Regions from separate parts of the Piscibacillus sp. B03 genome, predicted to be linked through region 3. Evidence: riboswitches for the same ligand, from Rfam matches in the RefSeq annotation. Region 3 holds a riboswitch; each other region holds the start of a gene.
The links. A riboswitch is a leader RNA that binds a small molecule or an ion and turns the genes downstream of it on or off. The one in region 3 is predicted to bind cyclic di-GMP.
Positions count from the first base shown of each region.

Region 1 (6,142 bases), on a different contig from region 3:
GTTTTAACGATTATAGTTACATCAAATGTAGACGTTAGCGTGTTTGCGGCGGCTTTTATGTGTATATTTACATGGATGTTATCTGCTAGTATAAGCCCTTTAAATGCCTTAAATATTATTATTAGTTCTTGCGTTCGAACTAATGGGATTAAGGTAGCGTATAAGTGGAACGGTCAATATTTTGTCTTATTGACATGTGCAGCTATGATTTACGTTTATATCATTAATATCATGACTTAAAGCATTTCTGTAAGTGGATTATAATGGTAATATAGAGTTTAGAATATTAAGGAGTATTAATAATGAGTAAAAGTTTAGTCAAAGCGATTAATTTACTAGATTGTTTTAAAAATCAATCATCCTTGACCTTATCTGATTTAACAGATATCTCAGGGTTACCTAAGACAACTGTATTTAGACTTATATCTTCATTAGAGGAAACGGGATTAATCATTAAAGATCGGAATTCTCAACATGAAGTGTCATATCGTTTAGGGTTAAGGTTATTACAATACGGTAATATGGTGAAAGAAGGTTTAACATATAATAAAATAGCTCTTCCATATATGGAAGAATTAAATGAACAACTTGATGAATTAGTTCATTTAACAATTGAAGAAGGCGATCAAGCTGTTTATGTTGAAACAATGGGGAGTAAGAAACCTGTTCGTCTAGTCGTGAAAGTAGGGCAACGAGCGCCATTATATGCTGGGTCCGCTCCTAAGGTTTTATTGGCATATAAGAGTGAAAAAGAGATTGAACATTATTTAGATCATATCGAAATTAAAAAGCTAGCTCTTAATACCATTACTGAAAAAGATGATATTAAGAAAGACTTAAAAATTATTAGAGAACGAGGTTATTCGGTTTCCCGTTCCGAGCATTTCAAAGATACGGTCGGATTCTCTGCGCCTATTTTTGATTACAATGGAAATGTAGTTGCAGCACTGGGAGTTAGCACGCCTATGCGTGAATTAACTGAGCAAGACGAGGAAGAGATTTTAAAGAGTGTGATTGAGAATAGTGAAAAAATATCTAAGGAGCTTGGGTATCAAGGATAAAAAGAGGACAGGTAAGACACTGCTTAAAAGGAATTTCACACAAAAAAGCCAACGAGTTTTTACCCCGTTGGTTTCAGTTAAGGGTTGTTATGTTGGAGGAAGTAGATAATACTTGTCCTATTTTATTATCTAAGTGTCGATCAAGTGACAGATATGGAAGAGAGGTTTCGAAGTCATTAGAGTGGTAGAATAGCTTGACTAACTCACTATGTTCATTGAACGTTAATAGCAGGTAGAGATCTTTCTTGAGGTTTCGGTAATAATGCTGTTGCTTATCACTCATCCACGATTCGCAAAAATAGTCGTACAAGTAATAGTCATGCCTGATCTTAATCACACCAAGCCCTGCGCTAAATGCATTGGAAACATGAACAGGGTGTTCTTGTATTTTAAAAAGGTAGTTGTTTATACTGAATTCATTTATGACTGGGTAGAGTGCGCGATAAGGTTTGCCAGTTTGATTTAAATGGCCTTCTAATATATTGTAATTGATTTTGATAAAATCAGTGTGCGGGATATTAGTATATTCATAGATCGGCACAAACACAGACCCAGTATCTACCATGTAACTCACATTGGTATAATCAACATTTTCTTTGAGTCTGTAGGCTGGCTTAAAGCTTTTTAGTGTGTTCATTTATTCCACACCTCTTTCGGGGAAATTTGTTGCTCTAAAGCACCCACTCTGCAATAATTGTCGATTTTTTTGTTTTTAAGTATTTTATCACAATAATATATACAAGTAAACAATATATTTTGAAAAATCTGATAATTAATGTTTTTTAACTTTTAAAACATCAAACCAGATTTGAGCGACACATGAGGCGATTACACGATCACAACAGTGTGTTTAAACGACACACGAGGAAATATTGCGATCATTTAAGTGAATTTAAACGACATTCGGGTGAAGGTGTTAAATGAAAAACCGTTCATGGCGACGTGAACGGTTTCCTTATACAATATAATACATCCCTACCATCAATAGATAGAAGACGCCATATAACATGAGTGCATATTGCCAGTTCATTTTCATCCCAACGTGGACGGAGTTTGTGTTAGTCAAGTTTCCGACCATTAAGTTCGTTGCCGATAGTGGCGAGACAAGAATCGTAATCATCCAACCTGATAGTAATCCGATACTTAGTAATAGATGATCACCTGCGAACAATGGGCTTGAGCTTAGCGTGATTGCAAGTGCCGTGTTCGTGATGATAGGGTGAACGCCTATAAATGATAGTAGGTTTACGACTAATGCCAACACTGGTAACAAGATTAACAAATGATTGATGCCGCTTACTTCAATTAAATAAATAATCCACTCGCTTGCCCCAGCATCGAGAATCGCAACGCCAAACACACCAGCTGCGATAAACAACGACAATTCGTTACCCATTTTCGGAAGCCTGCCTTGTGTGTAATCGAGTAATTCTTTTCCGAACGCTTTAGGTGATTGGTAAAACAATGACCAAACCGTTGATACGACAATCGCCATGATTGGAATAATCGTTAAAACCGATAAGTCAACAAAATGTTCAATGGTCATTGTAATGACAGTCATTCCGATGATAATCATCAACAATTCGATTAATTTGCGCTTAGCTTTTCCAATCGGAACTTCGCCTTCATTTTCTACAATTTTAATCGGCTCGCTAATTTTTCCCATTGTGAAGAGTCCAAGAATGAATCCTGCCAATGCAAAAACAAATCCATAAGGGAAGAGCTGCGCCCAGGTCACGTCAAAGTAAGATAAGATAAGTGCGATCGAAATAAAGTAAGGCGACCATAAGAAGCATAAGGAAAATCCTCTAACGAGTGCTCGGATTCGCGTATCACGATAGTCGATGAAGGAGGACGTTTCCGTTAAGTGATACATAATCGGGATGGTCCCGAGATTCATGACAGAGCCAATACTTAATAGGGTTATTTTTAAGTATGTATAGAGCTGCCTTGATGTTTTAATGTAGTAATTAAACACCGTGTTCATATAGTTTAAGTATTGGCCTGTCCGAATTGGAAGCGAGATTAATGGAACAAAGATAAAAATCGCCAGTAAGCCAACATTCTCTCGCATCCCATGGAAGAGCGTAATCAATCCATCACCATTTAAAAGCATCAGAAAGCTTGAAATGAGTAGTGTGCCGATTAAAATCATGGGTGTTTTTCCTAAATAAGGGATATAGGAAATGACGGTAATCGTGGCGAATAGACTGACGAGTATTGGTAAAAGTTCAGAATCTAAGAATTGCGATGTTAAGTAGGTTAAACCCATGAGTAATGCTGCAACGGGTCTAATGATGATCCACTTCATGTTGATACTCCCTTTTAGTTCAAGTTAGTTAATATTATAGGTGTTTTAGTAGCTCTTGTCATGGCGTTAACTCGGGTCCATATATAAGGCTTGAATATAAGGTGGGTTTGGATCGTGTTCGACTAAGGAGTGATGGACATCGATTTGTTTTCGTTTAGGAAATTTCACAAGACCTTCTTCAGCGAGTTCATTTAAAACGGTGGAGACTGACTCTCTGCTTGCTCCAATCATGTTGGCTAATTCTTGTTGGGTGATGGGTAATGTAATGGTGTAATACTCTTCATCTTGAGATGGCTTGTTGTATCGGTTGTGTAGAGACTGAAGAAGATGAATCACTTTATCTCGACAGTTGTCTAAAGCCATCATTTTAAGGCGTTGTTCACGTTCTTGGAGGCGTTCGCTTAGTGTTTCTAATGCTTTTTGAAATAAAGCTGGGTACTTGCTGGCTAGGGACATGAAGCTTTGTTCATCGATGGAACAAAAGTGGGTTGGTTCGATTGCCTCGACATAAGCGTCATCGCAGTTAAGGGAAATAGACTTCATTTTTCCAAAAGTACTGCCGGGACCTAAAATACTATACGTAAACTGTTTTCCCTCATCGTTCATTGTATAAATTCTCACGGAGCCTTCTTTGATGAAACATAACTCTTGTTGTGTGGCGTCAGGTGTTCTAATGATATCATTTCTTTTGAAATGAGTGTGTTTAATACACTTAACCACATCTTGACTTGCAGGAGGTGTAACCTGGTCCAAAAAACCGATTTTCGATAGATACCACATCTCGTCGTATTTCATCAAAGTTCCTCCTAAAAATTTTTTATAAATGTTAAGTATCTAACAGAATTATATAATATTTTAGAATAGTATTAAAGATAAGTTATATGGGTTTATTAGAAAAGGCAAACTACTTGAAAGGGTGGGACGCAAAGCTAGTGGTCTAAGGGTGTGGGGAACCTATGATGGCACGGCTGCCTCTTATGAAGTGGGGAGGAAAACGAACGGTGACGCTTTCAGAAAAAAGTGAAGTTGTTTTGTTGGATCGAGAATGGGTTGAGCTTATAAGAGAGGCAAAGAAGTTAGGGTTAAGCGTTAAGGAAATTGAGACTTTTATAAAAGATAAAAGTTAATATTTTCCTGTATATTCTTAACAACATTTTAGATGGCCTTCAATAAAATGGAGTAAAATCTATTTTATATTGGAGGTTTTTTTGTGGCGAAAATTCCAGTCATTATTGATACGGATCCTGGCATTGATGATTTCATGATGCTTATTGTTGGATTGGCACATGAAAAAATCGATGTTCGTTTAATTACAACAGCTGCTGGCAACCAAGAACAGGATAAAACTTATGAAAATGCCTTAAGGATGGTTAGTTATCTAGGAAAAGATGTGGAAGTTGCTCGTGGCTTGGATCGGCCGATTTTTAAGGAGTTAGAAACTGCGCCAGATTTTCATGGTGAGACGGGGACTGGGAAAGTGCTTTTTCCTGATCCTGTCATCGAAGGAAGTCAACGACCAGCCATTTCAGCCATGTATGATGTTATTATGACTTCTGACGAACCGATTACGATTGTGACGAGTGGACCTTTGACCAATGTCGGAATGCTTCTAAATGCTCATCCTGAGGTAAAATTTAATATAAAGAAAATCTCGATTATGGGTGGAGCGGCAATGGGAGGGAATGTCATTCCGACAGCGGAGTTTAATATTTATGCCGACCCTGACGCTGCAGAATTGGTGTTTCGCTCAGGTGTACCAGTCGTCATGAGTGGGCTTGATGCCACAAGGGAAGCTTACTTACTAGAGTCAGAGATTGAAGCGATTCGTGAAATTGGTACGGATTTAGCGGAAAAAGTGTATAAGATGTTGAAGTTTTATCAAGAAGCGGCAGAAGGATCACCATTTAATGTACCTTACTTTGAAGATGTGGTGAGGCTTCATGATGCGTGTGCCATTGCTTATGTGATTGACCCTAGTTTGTTTAGAGGAAATTTTTATTATGTCACGGTTGAGAGGGCGTCACCATTAACAGCTGGGACCACATTTGTGGATTATTTAAACACATTAGATATGCAGCCAAATGCATATGTGTTATATGATGTGAATCGCGATGAGTTAGTTAATTTGTTTTTCGATGCGCTTCACCAATACTAGGTTGCACAGTGAGTGAATCTCTAGTATAATGCCCAATTGTGTGTTTGAGTTTTAAAAGAAAGGGGCATTCGATGAGTTTCCCAAGATTATTAGAGTTGGAGTCTGAGAAAACTCAAGAAGAACGTCAAGATGAACTTGAGAATATGGAGTTTCAAGTCTTTCGAATGCGTGAAAATATGAAAGAAATCTCAAAGAAATATGAAATCGTCGGCATTGATCAAACGAAACAAGACCATTGGGTGATTGTGTTTAAAGATGCGGATGATGAACAGGCACAGCTTATGGTAAATGATTGCGAAGGGCCGTTTAAAGGACATTGGGATTCTTGCATGCAACTAGAATTTAAAGATGAACGTACAGTTCATATTAATGATATAAAAGGGCCTGAAGATCGAGGCTATGGTTCAATTTTAATGAACCATTTAAAAGATTTAGTAAAAGAATTTAATTATCAATATATTACAGGTGATTTGGTCGAACGTGATTGGGATCATTTGAACCGTTTGACGCACTTTTATGAAAAGCATAATTTTGATGTTGAGGTAGATTACGACCATCAAAAAGGCGAAATTATTTGGTATGGTGATTTATAATGGAGTAGTTCAGTTTTAAACT
Region 1 covers NZ_JBQQCO010000019.1:22,719-28,860, forward strand. Annotated here, with positions in the region: gene ACTWQB_RS12615 (hypothetical protein) at 1-240, shown strand, start outside; gene ACTWQB_RS12620 (IclR family transcriptional regulator) at 303-1,061, shown strand; gene ACTWQB_RS12625 (hypothetical protein) at 1,135-1,635, opposite strand; gene ACTWQB_RS12630 (hypothetical protein) at 2,017-3,372, opposite strand; gene ACTWQB_RS12635 (Crp/Fnr family transcriptional regulator) at 3,439-4,167, opposite strand; cyclic di-GMP riboswitch class I at 4,261-4,348, shown strand; gene ACTWQB_RS12640 (anti-repressor SinI family protein) at 4,350-4,499, shown strand; gene ACTWQB_RS12645 (nucleoside hydrolase) at 4,583-5,527, shown strand; gene ACTWQB_RS12650 (hypothetical protein) at 5,599-6,120, shown strand.
Region 1: it holds a riboswitch for cyclic di-GMP, as region 3 does, so the genes downstream of both, ACTWQB_RS12640 (anti-repressor SinI family protein) here and ACTWQB_RS10450 (response regulator transcription factor) in region 3, are expected to answer to the same signal.

Region 2 (6,142 bases), on a different contig from region 3:
CGAGCATGCGATGGAGATGACAAATGATCCAAAATCAGTGCCAAAGGACCCTGTTGTTTTTACCAAATCACCAACGTGCGTGGTTGGTGATGGGAAACCAGTTAAGGCTCATCAAGCTGTTACTGAACAATTGGATTACGAGGGTGAACTTGCTGTTATAATTGGTAAAAAGGGGATTAATATTGCTGAAGAAGAGGCTTTAGACTATGTTTTCGGGTATACGATTATGAATGATGTTACAGCCCGTGATCTTCAGAAGAAACACACACAGTTTTTTAAAGGTAAATCATTAGACACATTCGCACCAATTGGGCCTCATATTGTGACTGCTGATGAAATCTCAGATGTTCAAGGTCTAAATATTCAAACGCGTGTTAACGATGAACTTAGACAAAACGGTAATACAAAAGACATGATTTTCTCAGTCGCAAAGCTGATTGAAGTGCTTTCGCAAGGTATGACACTTGAGCCTGGTGACATTATTGCCACAGGTACGCCAAGTGGTGTTGGAAAAGGATTTAATCCGCCAAAGTTTTTAAAGTCTAACGACACGGTTACAATTATGGTTGAAGGAATTGGAACGCTAAGAAACTTCATCGTGGAATAAAAGGTAAAATGAAGACAAGTTAATCCTATGAATCTAATAATGCCCTCTGTCAATTTGACAAAGGGCATTATTATTACTCATTAACATTATTGTGTAACTATACTAACCTATAACTTTTGTTTTTAATACAATTTGGTCAAGGTGTTTACGATAATCTGGAGATGATGTTTTATAAGCATAATAGTGGCGATGACATAACCCTAAACTCTTAATATCAAGATCGCAATTTTTAACTGCACATGTACGAATTTTTCTTCTAGGTTTATATGTTATATGAACATTACCATGCCTTCTTAATCTAGTGTAATGCATTTCACAAAGTTGTTTAGTTTGGACCTTAATAGGATTTGAACAACCTTCTACACAACATTTGTCTTTATTCATCATTCACCCTCCTAGTGTTTAGTGCTGATATCAACCGATTTGAGTTTCATTTGGCAAACCTAACGCATCATAAAACCTTACTTATAAATGAATCTAAGTTGAAGTAATAGTTTTTCTTAAAACTAGATCTAATTGTTCAAAGTATGGTTTAATAATGAATCCTTTGGCGCCTATCTGATTGGCTTCTTCAATATTATTATGTGTTGCCATAGAAGAACACATAATAATATTGGCATGGGAGTCATAATCTAAAATCTCCCTTAATGCCGTTAAGCCATCAACTTTAGGCATGGTGATATCTAAACACACAAGGGTTGGATGTCTTTGTTTGTACAAGTCAATTGCTTCTTGTCCATCAGAAGCTTCTACTATCACTTGATACCCACGTGCTTGAATAAATCGCTTTAACCACTTTCGCATAAACTTAGAGTCATCTGCAATCATAACAGTTACCATAATAATGAGGACTCCTCATTAAAGGTACCCTTAAAACATGACTCCAAATTCAATGTTGAAAATAACTCAACTTGAATGGAATTCATTTGATATCCTCCTTCGGCGACTAGGCTACCATGACGTTTAGTTATAACGTTTTAGGCCCTTAGTTTTGCGTCCTTACCTTTCGATAAGTTTGCCATTATCGGTTGGAATAAAATATAGAACTATTTTACCATATAACTATTCAGATAGCACCATCTGATCATCGAATAAAGTTTAATCTAGCATTGATGTGAAAACTTTTCACGAACTAGGCTACACTACGCCTACCTATTAAACTATTTAATCTATAAATTTTTGTTATAAGTGTTTAATAGTTTAAAAGATTGGACATAACTAGAATCAACTCATTAAAGGGAGGGTTTATAGATGAAGTTATATACGAAAGTTTTGCTGGTGCTCAGTCTAGTATTGATATTTTCTATGTCACTGACGGTTCAAGCGGACGAAGCTCCAATATATGAAGTTACAGCAGATTATTTGAATGTGAGAGAGGAGCCTTCATTAGAAGGACGTATTGTTGCTGTATTGGAGAAAGGTGATCAAGTAAGAGTTTTTGATGAAAATGATGGTTGGGTAAAAACGTATTACAATGAAGAGGAAGTATGGATTTCGACAGCGTATTTGAAGGAAGTAAAAGAAGATGTAGAGGTTAATGAAGATACTGAAAAGGTTAAGGTAAACGTTGAGAACGCACATATTCGATCAGGTTCAAGTGTGGAACATTCTGTTGTTGGCTATGCTCAGTTTGGAGATACTTTTTATTTACTAGATTCTGAGAATGATTGGCATAAGATTAAGTTAGAAGATGAAAAAGTAGATGCAGGATGGATTGCTAGTTTTTTAACGGAACGAGTTGACGAAGAGGAAGTAAGTGAGGAAGAGGTTGAACAATTAGTTGAGGGTGCTTTTGATAATATAGAAGTTGTACTAGACATTGGGCATGGTGGAAAAGATGGAGGTGCTGTTAGTGGCGGTATTCTTGAAAAAGACTTACTACTTGATACCGGACTAGCAGTGGCTGAAAAGTTAGAAGAAGCAGGGATCTCAGTCACATTGACAAGGGACGAGGACCAATACGTATCGTTAGATGATCGCGTGGAAATTAGTCGGAAACAAGACCCAGATGTGTTCATTAGCTTGCATTATGACTCTTACCATGATTCTTCAGTCAATGGTACAACTGTGTTCTATCATCAAGATAAGGAATTAGCTGAGTCATTTAAAAATGCTATGAGTGAGCATACTTCGCTAAAAAGTCGTGATTCAAAAAAGGCGCTTTACAAAGTGCTGACAAATAACCAAGCACCATCGGTATTAATGGAATTAGGTTTTGTCACAAATGCTAATGACTTATCAATCATTCAAACAGAAGAGTATTATGATCAAGTTGCTGAAGCAATCAAGCACGGATTGATGGATTATTTTGAGTAGATTAAGGGCATTACACGAAAACTTTGTTGCTCTAGAGCGACAGTAGGGATTGTTTCATGAACAATTGAAGGTATTATAGCGAAACTTATACTAACTTCAAGTGCACACGACCTAGTTTCATGTGCACTTGAAATCATTTTACGTACAATTGACAGGATTACACGTGCACATAATGTGATTTCAACGACATTTGCGTAAAATATGGAGCCATACAATATGGAAAAAGCTGAATATTAGGTGTTAGATCACACCCAACATTCAGCTTTTTTTATTTAATTTAACTTCCTAAACGTCTCTTTTAGTTGATCATACAATCCTTGATAAATATCAAATTGTTCTTGATAAATTTCGTGGTTCGTCATGTAAGGTTCGATTTCGGCTTTCATCGGAATCGAATTTTTTATATCTTCTAACTTATAGCCCTTCACGGCACCTAAAGCGAGCCAAGCAGCTCCCCAGGCTGAGCTCTGATGACTTTCAGGAACTTTTACAGGTTTTCCAAACGTATCGGCTAACATCTGTAACCATAGACTTGAACGGGCAAAGCCACCACTTGCGAACAATGTCTTATGATGATTGCCTAATCGCTCTAAAACATGGCCTATATGATAAATAGAAAAGATGACACCTTCCATACTAGCGCGAATTAAGTGCTCTTTATTATGCTGTGGTTGTAAGCCAATGTAACTTCCTTTAGCTTGTGCATCCCAGAATGGGGCACGTTCGCCGTTTAAGTAAGGTAAGAATATAAGCTTGTCAGAACCTGGCGCTGCTGACTCGGCTAACCGGTTCATTTCATCCATTGAGTATTGGTGATGTTCACTTGAAATTAGATCTTGAACCCATTTTAGAACGATGCCTCCGTTATTTGTCGGCCCGCCTGTAATCCATGAATCATCGGTGAATGAATACGAGAAAATCTCTTGTTTTGAATCAATAAGTGGTTCACTTGAAAACTGACGAATAGCACCACTCGTTCCAATGGTGATGGCTGTCTCACCTGGATTGATTGCTCCAATCCCAAGGTTGGCTAATGGTCCATCACTACCTGCTAGTACTACTGGTGTTTGTTGATTTATGCCCATTTGTTCGGCAATTTCTGATTTCATATTTGTTAGTTTTGTAAAAGGTGAAACAGGTTCAAATAACTGCTCTTTTGATATATGAGCTTCAACCAATGCTTGTGGGTCCCATTTTAAGTCATGAATATTGAACAGTCCTGTTGCGGCTGCCATTGAGTAGTCGACGACTTTTTCACCAAACCAGCGATAAACTAAATATTCTTTGACCGAGACGAAGTAATTCGCTTGATGAAAATAATCAATTTTATGATTGCCCATCCATTTTAGTTTAGCTAGTGGGCTCATCGGATGAAGTGGTGTTCCCGTATTTAAGTATACGGTTGACGAAATCTCAGAAGCTTCTTCTGTACTTCTTTTATCCGCCCAGATAATCGCATTTGATAAAGCATTACCTTCCTGATCAATAGCGATTAAGGAGTGCATAGCTGTAGAAAAACCAATCCCAAACAATTCTCCTGAATGACCTTGTATCGCTTGTCTAATAGCTGTTATTGTCGCTTCTTCGATTTGTCTTGGATCTTGCTCGGCCCAGCCTGACTCAGGGTGAATGATGGGATAAGGTTGTTCGTTCTCCGCTAACACTTTCCCGTCTAAGTTAAACAAAACTGCTTTGGCACTGGTTGTTCCGATGTCTAAACCTAGTATGCTTGTCATTCTTAACATCCTTTACAAACGTTTTTTCGAAATTGCTTGTCTCATGCGGTTAACAGCAGCAGTGGAATCGGCTGATGTTTTAATATGATAATTCACATATAACGCGTCAATAATACTTAATTCTGCGATTCTTGAAGCTAGTGCCTCCGTGCGATACTCTGTTTCTTCAGATACTGTATATAATGATAGGTCAACAGCTTCAGATAATGGTGATTTCGCAAAGTTGGTGATCGCTACAGTAAACACTCCGCGTTCTCTAGCCAATTCAACCACATCTAAAATGTCAATGTTGGCACCTGTATGGGATATGAAAAAAGCGATGTTATTTTCCGTAAGTTGAGATGTTGCCATCAGTTGTAAGTGGGTGTCACAGTATGCATGTGCATTGACGCCAAGGCGTAGAAACTTATGCTGTGCATCCTGTGCAACGATTCCAGAGCCTCCATTACCAAAGAAGTAGACTCCGTTTGACTTTACTAATTGTTCCACCACTTGATCAATTATTTCCCCGTTTTGAATTTCTTTAGATCGTTCAATTGCTTGGATATTAGATTGAAAAACTTTTTCCGTAATCTCAATGGCGGAATCATCTTCACTAATCTCTTCATGAATATCTTCAATTGGTGCTACAACCTCAGCAGCTAAAGCTATTTTTAATGCCTGATAACCTTTAAAACCAAGTCTTCTACAGAAACGAAAGACCGTGGCTTCCGCAATGCCTAAATCATCTGCTACTTGGTTAATCGTTGTATGGATAATTAGCTGTGGATTACGCAAAATATATGTAGCTATTTGTTTTTCTTTTTCACTAAATTGAGTCATGGACCCTCTAATACGGTTGAGTACGTGTTTTTGTGTTGTCTCTTCCATGGCAAACCCTCCGACCTATAACTTTACTACTATAATAATAGACTAAATGAAAAAAAATTCAAATTGAAGAGGGAATTATGAAAAAAAATTTAAAAAAACATATTGATGTCAGAAAAATTTATTGTATAATCAAAGTTGAGAAAAAAATTTTCATAACTTTTCTAATCATGAATTAAGAAAGGAGTTACCAAATGCAAGTTGGATTAATTGGTCTTGGGAAAATGGGATATAACTTAGCATTAAATCTCATGGACCATGGACATCAAGTAGTAGCAAACGACGTAAACAAAGACCAAGTCCAGAGCATCGCTGAAGCTGGCGCTCAACCAGCTGACAGTTTGGACGAACTGGTAAGCCAGTTAGAGAAACCTAGAACCGTTTGGGTCATGGTGCCTGCTGGGGAAATTACAGATCAAGTAATCGACCAGTTAAAGAATGTTTTAGATGAGGGTGACCGAGTGATAGATGGTGGTAACTCCAACTACAAGGATAGCCTTCGTCATACAGAATCACTACAAGAAAAAGGAATTTACTTTTTCGATGTAGGCACAAGTGGTGGGACTGAAGGTGCTCGTCATGGTGGAAACTACATGATTGGTGGGGACCAAGAGCA
Region 2 covers NZ_JBQQCO010000019.1:42,149-48,290, forward strand. Annotated here, with positions in the region: gene ACTWQB_RS12730 (fumarylacetoacetate hydrolase family protein) at 1-607, shown strand, start outside; gene ACTWQB_RS12735 (hypothetical protein) at 710-991, opposite strand; gene ACTWQB_RS12740 (response regulator) at 1,085-1,447, opposite strand; cyclic di-GMP riboswitch class I at 1,546-1,637, opposite strand; gene ACTWQB_RS12745 (N-acetylmuramoyl-L-alanine amidase) at 1,859-2,923, shown strand; gene ACTWQB_RS12750 (gluconokinase) at 3,196-4,659, opposite strand; gene ACTWQB_RS12755 (MurR/RpiR family transcriptional regulator) at 4,672-5,529, opposite strand; gene gnd (phosphogluconate dehydrogenase (NAD(+)-dependent, decarboxylating)) at 5,721-6,142, shown strand, end outside.
Region 2: it holds a riboswitch for cyclic di-GMP, as region 3 does, so the genes downstream of both, ACTWQB_RS12740 (response regulator) here and ACTWQB_RS10450 (response regulator transcription factor) in region 3, are expected to answer to the same signal.

Region 3 (6,142 bases):
CTTCAGTCGCTCGATTGTTTTTTGTTCATCGTGATAATAATGACAGAAGTTTAAGTCGCCTTCTTCTTCGTCCTCGCGTTGGTCGATATAATAGTCTAATAAAATATGTAGGCCTTGCATATAAGGAAAATAGGATTTCATCACTTGTGCGCTGTAATCGTAGCCGTCCAGTGCATATGAAATAATTGAAAAAATACCAATAGTTGACCCAGTGACTGCGGAGAATTCATTCCACAGCACTTCATCATGTTCGTTTTCATGTTCGTACCATTCGGTCAACCTTGGAACGCGTTCAATCAGTGTCACGTGCTTATGAACTTGTAAGTCTATGTAAAGTTGGGCGAGCCGTCTGACAGCTGGGTAAACGCGTTGATAGTTTGGAATCGATTGTACGACTTCTTGGCACGTATCCACTAATGACTTCAAGTAACCTGCATCGTCTTGATCTTCACGAAGTTCATAATAATTAGGGTGCTCTTCAATTGGGTCCTTAGATATCGCATTGAGCATGGAGTCGTGTAAGCGTCTAAAGTCATCAGGATCCATCGATGTGCTGCGATCACAAAGGTTATCTAAATAATCGCTAATTGTCTGGTAAGCTATGATGAAGTTTATCGCATCTTTCCAACGAGTTTTCGCAAGGGTGGCATAGATGGACCCACCCTCGCAGTGAAAGGTTTTGGTGCCAATACTGGCTTTAGCTTGAGTCCTTAATTCTTCATTCGGTATTCGGTCGGCATAGTTTTCCCAGTACTTTAGACTTTTTCTCACTTCAGGAAAAATATGTCGGTAACACGTATACAGTAATTTTGGCAACGTCCTCGGGACATTCACAGTCAATGTGAACCCTCCTAAACTGGTTCTTGTTTAATTCGATGGTCTAGAAAAGTAATAATATCTTCTAGTACTACGTCACGTTCAGGTTCATTAATGATTTCATGATAAAGGTCTTCGTAAATTTTGATCGATTTTTCGTTGACGTCAATTCCATTAAACCATTCTTTTACCGCTTCAACATCTACTAAATGATCCTCTCCACCTTGGAGTAAAATTGTTGGAACATCTGGGAATTGGTCCATTTTTTTAAATGCCATGGCTATCGCTTTTTCAAATTCATGATACCAGCGGACGGATACTTTTCTTAAAAACAATGGATCTGAGACATCGTGCGCATTGTACGCTTCATTACGAGTTGCGTAATACGACCGGACCCCTGTTTTAAAACGTACGGAAGGAGATGCGACATTTAAGAGTTTTGAAAAATAATATACAGGTCTTGCTAATCCATTTTTCATACCTAAAGCTGGTGAGGATAAAACAATTCCAGCTAAGTCTTCTTTGTGCTGTTGAGCCGTACGGACTGCGATTAACCCGCCCATGCTGTGTCCAAATAGGAACACGGGTAAGTCATATTTTTTCGCTTCATCGATCCAGGAAAGGACCGTAACAATATATTCTGTAAAGGACTTGATGTGTCCTCTTTTTCCTTTTGTCTTACCTTGGCCAGGCAAATCCCCAGCAATCACGTGGAATCCATGGTGATTTAATCGATCAAAAAACCACTCGTAACGTCCTGAATGCTCAAAAGCACCATGCACTACTACAACTATTGCCTTCGCTTGATCAGCGCGTCTAACGATCATCACAACTCCCCCGTTTCATTTAATAAATCTTATTATTAACATATTAGCATAATTCAACAAAGGAGAAACAACAGTATGCTGAAGGTAATTTTGTGAACGTGTAATCCTTGTCGAAATATGTTTATTCACACGATAATATGGTACTATATCTTAAAGGCAAATCTTATGAAAGTAAGAGACGCAAAGCCACGGGCCTAAGGGGGTTTCCTACGGTAGCCGGGTTGCAATCACTTTTTCTAGTGTTTGCGATTGATAGAGGAGTGATTTAAAACATGTATAACATTCTGGTAGTAGACGATTCAAAGTTTATTCGTCAAAGAATTACCAACACCTTAGATCAAACAAAACATTATAGGGTTATATCGGAGGCCTCAAACGGGATTGAAGCTTTATCCATATATCGTAAGTTGAAGCCAGATGCGGTCATTCTTGATTTAACCATGGATCAATTAGACGGGTTTAAAACGCTATCCTTAATGTTGAAGCTTTTTCCCTTTGCAAATGTCATCGTCTTTTCATCATTAACTAGCAAACTAACTAAAGATGAATGTTTTCAACTAGGTGCTAAAGACATAATTGCAAAGCCTAATTTCAAGTCAATTATTCGATCCTTAGACCAAATTTTCGAAGCAAAAATAGCTAATGACTTTCAATAATAGTAGAAAAATGAACTAAAGGAGGAACCACATGATACTCCCATACAAAGGAACTTATCCAAAAATTGATGAAACCGCTTATATCGCAGATGATGTTGTCATTTCAGGTGATGTGACCATTGGGAAGTATAGCAGTATTTGGTTTAAAACTGTCATCCGTGGAGATGTGTCGCCAACTTATATAGGGGACCGCGTCAACGTTCAGGACCAATCGATGTTACATCAGAGTCCAAATTTACCGCTTATTTTAGAAGACGGTGTATCAGTGGGGCACCAAGTGATGCTTCATTCGTGTACGATTAGAAAAAATGCCCTAATCGGAATGGGCTCGACAATTTTAGATGGAGCTGAGATTGGAGAAAACGCCTTTATCGGCGCAGGCAGTCTTGTTCCGCCTGGCAAAAAAATTCCTGCGAACACGCTGGCATTCGGGCGACCTGCCAAAGTCGTTCGCGAGCTGAATGAAGAAGACTACAAGGAATTAGAACGCGTAAGAACTGTCTATGTGGAAAGAGGACAAAACTATAAGAAGTTACAGGGTTAATGTTGACGCTCAGAGATTGTTCTGGGCGTTTTTTATTCCCCATGCTTACTTAAAACCTCACCATCTTTAGACAACCCTTTGATAGCTGTAACCTCACCAATGGTTAAATAGTAACGTTTCCATTCATTCGTGATGATGTCTATTTTTTCATATGTTTCATCCACTCTTGCTTTTACTTCTATAATTTCAGGATTAACTATTTGACCATATGCTACGTGAAAGTCGTGAAGTGGCCTTCCTTTACTGTCATACTCACGGAAAGGTTCTGAGTAAAGACTTAGCTGATCATGGTGATAATGACTCCACCCATGATGTCCAACGTTTTCCCAACCATCTTCATCATTTCCCTTGAAGTAAGCAAGTCCTAGTGCTTCATTTTCTTGAGCACCAGCTAAGTCATCTGGAATCGTTGAGTACATCACAATCGTCACACCATCATACTCAGTTGTATGTATCACACGATTCACTTTAAAAGGAATTGATTTGTCCATCGCTTCTTGAAGGTTTTCATATGTTCTAACCTCAAAGTCAGACCTCACAAACCAACTTATTAATATGATACCTAAACCAACCAGTACCAAGGTAATTCCATTTTTCATAACCTAACACCCTCTTCACAGGCTTATACATCTAATGATACATTATTAAGCATACTTACTAATTATGAAAGCAAAGGAGACTACATATGACCAAAGCTGTCATCTTTGATATGGATGGGACGCTTTTCCAAACAGATCAAATACTAGAATTATCACTGGACGATACATTTAGCTATTTAAGGTCGCAAAATAAATGGAGTTCTGAAACACCGATTGAGCAATACCGAGATATCATGGGAGTTCCTTTACCTAAGGTGTGGGAGATATTATTGCCTGAGCATTCTGTTGAAGAACGAAATCAAGTTGATGCCTATTTCTTGGAACGGTTAATAGAAAATATTTATGACGGGAAGGGCGCTCTCTACCCTCATGTTGAGGAACTTTTTCAGGATTTAAAAGAGAACAATTTTTCTATATTCATAGCTAGTAACGGTCTCATCAAGTACTTAGAAGCAATCGTGAGTTACTATATACTTGATCACTGGGTCACCGAGACGTTTAGTATTCAGCACATTGATTCCTTGAATAAGTCCGAGTTAGTTGAGGCGATCATTCATAAATATAACATTACGGACGGTGTCGTTGTTGGCGATCGTCTCTCCGATATCAACGCGGCAAAAGATAACGATCTCATGTCTGTCGGGTGTAACTTCGACTTCGCACGTGAAGAAGAGCTCGCACAAGCTGATGATGTTATTGATGATCTACTGGAAATAAGAAAAGTGCTTTCATTATAGTCTGCGGTTGACGCTCGGCAAATTGCACGAGCGTCTTTCTTTATAATACAGTTCGTTTCGCCAAAGTCTTTATATGTTTCGCCTAATTAGTGTAATGTTTCGCTAAACTTACAGGAGGTTTCGCCGGATTCGCACGAACTTTCGCCAGTATTAGGTAAGGTCTCGCCAAACTTTTCGGGGTTTCGCCAATTTATAAATTCCATTCGATGTTCACATGGTCACAATCGATATTCGGGCGCTTTCTATTGACATTCGCAGGCTCCCTATCGCGACTTGGATTGCCTCTATCGACATTCGCGCTCTCCCAATCGACATTCAAGCTCCTCCTATCGACAAACAACGCCTCCCAATCGACATTCAAGCTCCTCCTATCGACAAACAACGCCTCCCAATCGACATTCAACCTTCCCCTATTGACATTCCGACTCGCCCTATCAACTCTCACACCTCTTTTATCAACATCCATGGCTCGTACATTGAAGTACTGTCGATCCTCTTATCACTAATTACTGATTTTGCTGTCCCATTTAGTAACCTTTTTCTTTATAAGGTCGTATAAATCTTCATCATCACTCATTTTATAAAACATGGCTAAGGAAACTAAAAGAGCATCTATGCATTCTTCTTTTACATCTTCTATTCCTAATTGTTTATAGTTGCTACCACTAGCTTTTTGATAAGATAATACAGCTTGTGCCGTTTCACCTGCTTCTTCTGATAACTTTAAAGCCATTTGTTCTAATGTTTTAGGTTCTTTTTGACTTAACATCTTAATTTCCTTTAATAAATGCTCCATAATCTAGCCCCCTATTTCAATGATTTATAAGTTTCCATACTTTTCCTTAAGAGCTAAATTTAGTGTAACATTAATTGAACATAAATTGAACATAAATTGGAAATTTTATGGTAAAATCAAAATCCGGCAGTGAGAGTATGAATAAAATAATCGGAATTAGTATATTAATCATAGGGATTGTTTTCGCTACATACATCATCTACAACCACCAACAGTTGCCGAATCAAAATGATGTTTTCGATATAACTAAAGACTGGTCGCCGCCAACTGAAGATGTTTTACTCGTTGAGAAGGTTAATGACGAGTGGCTAACGATTTTTAGGAATCAACATTCCATTATGATTGCAAAATTAGAGCAAAACTGGCTAGGAAATTGGGAACTTAGAAATGACGTTGGTCACGATAAAACCCTAGCTTCAATTAGTTACCCTAATCATGAGGAAAAGGACCTAGCGTGGAGTGCAAATGAGAGTGACCAGGATGAGTACTCCTATTATTTCGGGCAAATTTTAAATCCGAATTTAGCGGCAGTGGAAGTTGAAGTTCAGAGTAACGTATATGAAGATGCTAAACTTTTCACAACAAGTGAGAATACCTTCTTCTATAAAAAAGTAAATAAACCTATACATAGCCCCGTCAATATCAAAGGTATCACCGCATCAGGCGAAGTATTATATTCAACCAAAAACACCCACTAGATGCATGGCGCATCTAGTGGGTATCATTTTATGACGATAAGATTTCGACTTCAAAGCTTTGATCGTGAATGAGGTCTTCTTGTTTGTAGACGCCTTCGACAAAAATTTGATGCCATAGCATGAACATGAGTACTGTCCATATTTTTCGGCTGTAGTCGAGTTTTCCTTTGCAATGTTTTTCTAATAAGTTAAGGACATATAGTTTATTGATTAAATGATCAGTTTGGCTTTCTAAAATAAGATTACGAGCCCAGTCGTAAAGTTCATCTTTCAACCAGTGACGGATTGGAACTGGGAAACCTAATTTCTTACGGTTTAACACGTGATCGGGCACGATGCCTTGAACCGCTTCTCTTAAAATTGATTTCGTGGTGCCGTTCGCAATCTTATATTCAACCGGAATTTGGCTGGCCACTCTCATGACTTCATGATCTAAAAATGGAACGCGAAGCTCAAGTGAATGAGCCAT
Region 3 covers NZ_JBQQCO010000014.1:5,262-11,403, forward strand. Annotated here, with positions in the region: gene ACTWQB_RS10440 (tetraprenyl-beta-curcumene synthase family protein) at 1-834, opposite strand, end outside; gene ACTWQB_RS10445 (lysophospholipase) at 852-1,643, opposite strand; cyclic di-GMP riboswitch class I at 1,789-1,872, shown strand; gene ACTWQB_RS10450 (response regulator transcription factor) at 1,916-2,299, shown strand; gene ACTWQB_RS10455 (gamma carbonic anhydrase) at 2,331-2,843, shown strand; gene ACTWQB_RS10460 (hypothetical protein) at 2,876-3,442, opposite strand; partial or broken gene ACTWQB_RS10465 (HAD hydrolase-like protein) at 3,506-4,179, shown strand; gene ACTWQB_RS10470 (hypothetical protein) at 4,370-4,645, opposite strand; gene ACTWQB_RS10475 (MazG-like family protein) at 4,682-4,975, opposite strand; gene ACTWQB_RS10480 (hypothetical protein) at 5,113-5,673, shown strand; gene asnB (asparagine synthase (glutamine-hydrolyzing)) at 5,702-6,142, opposite strand, start outside.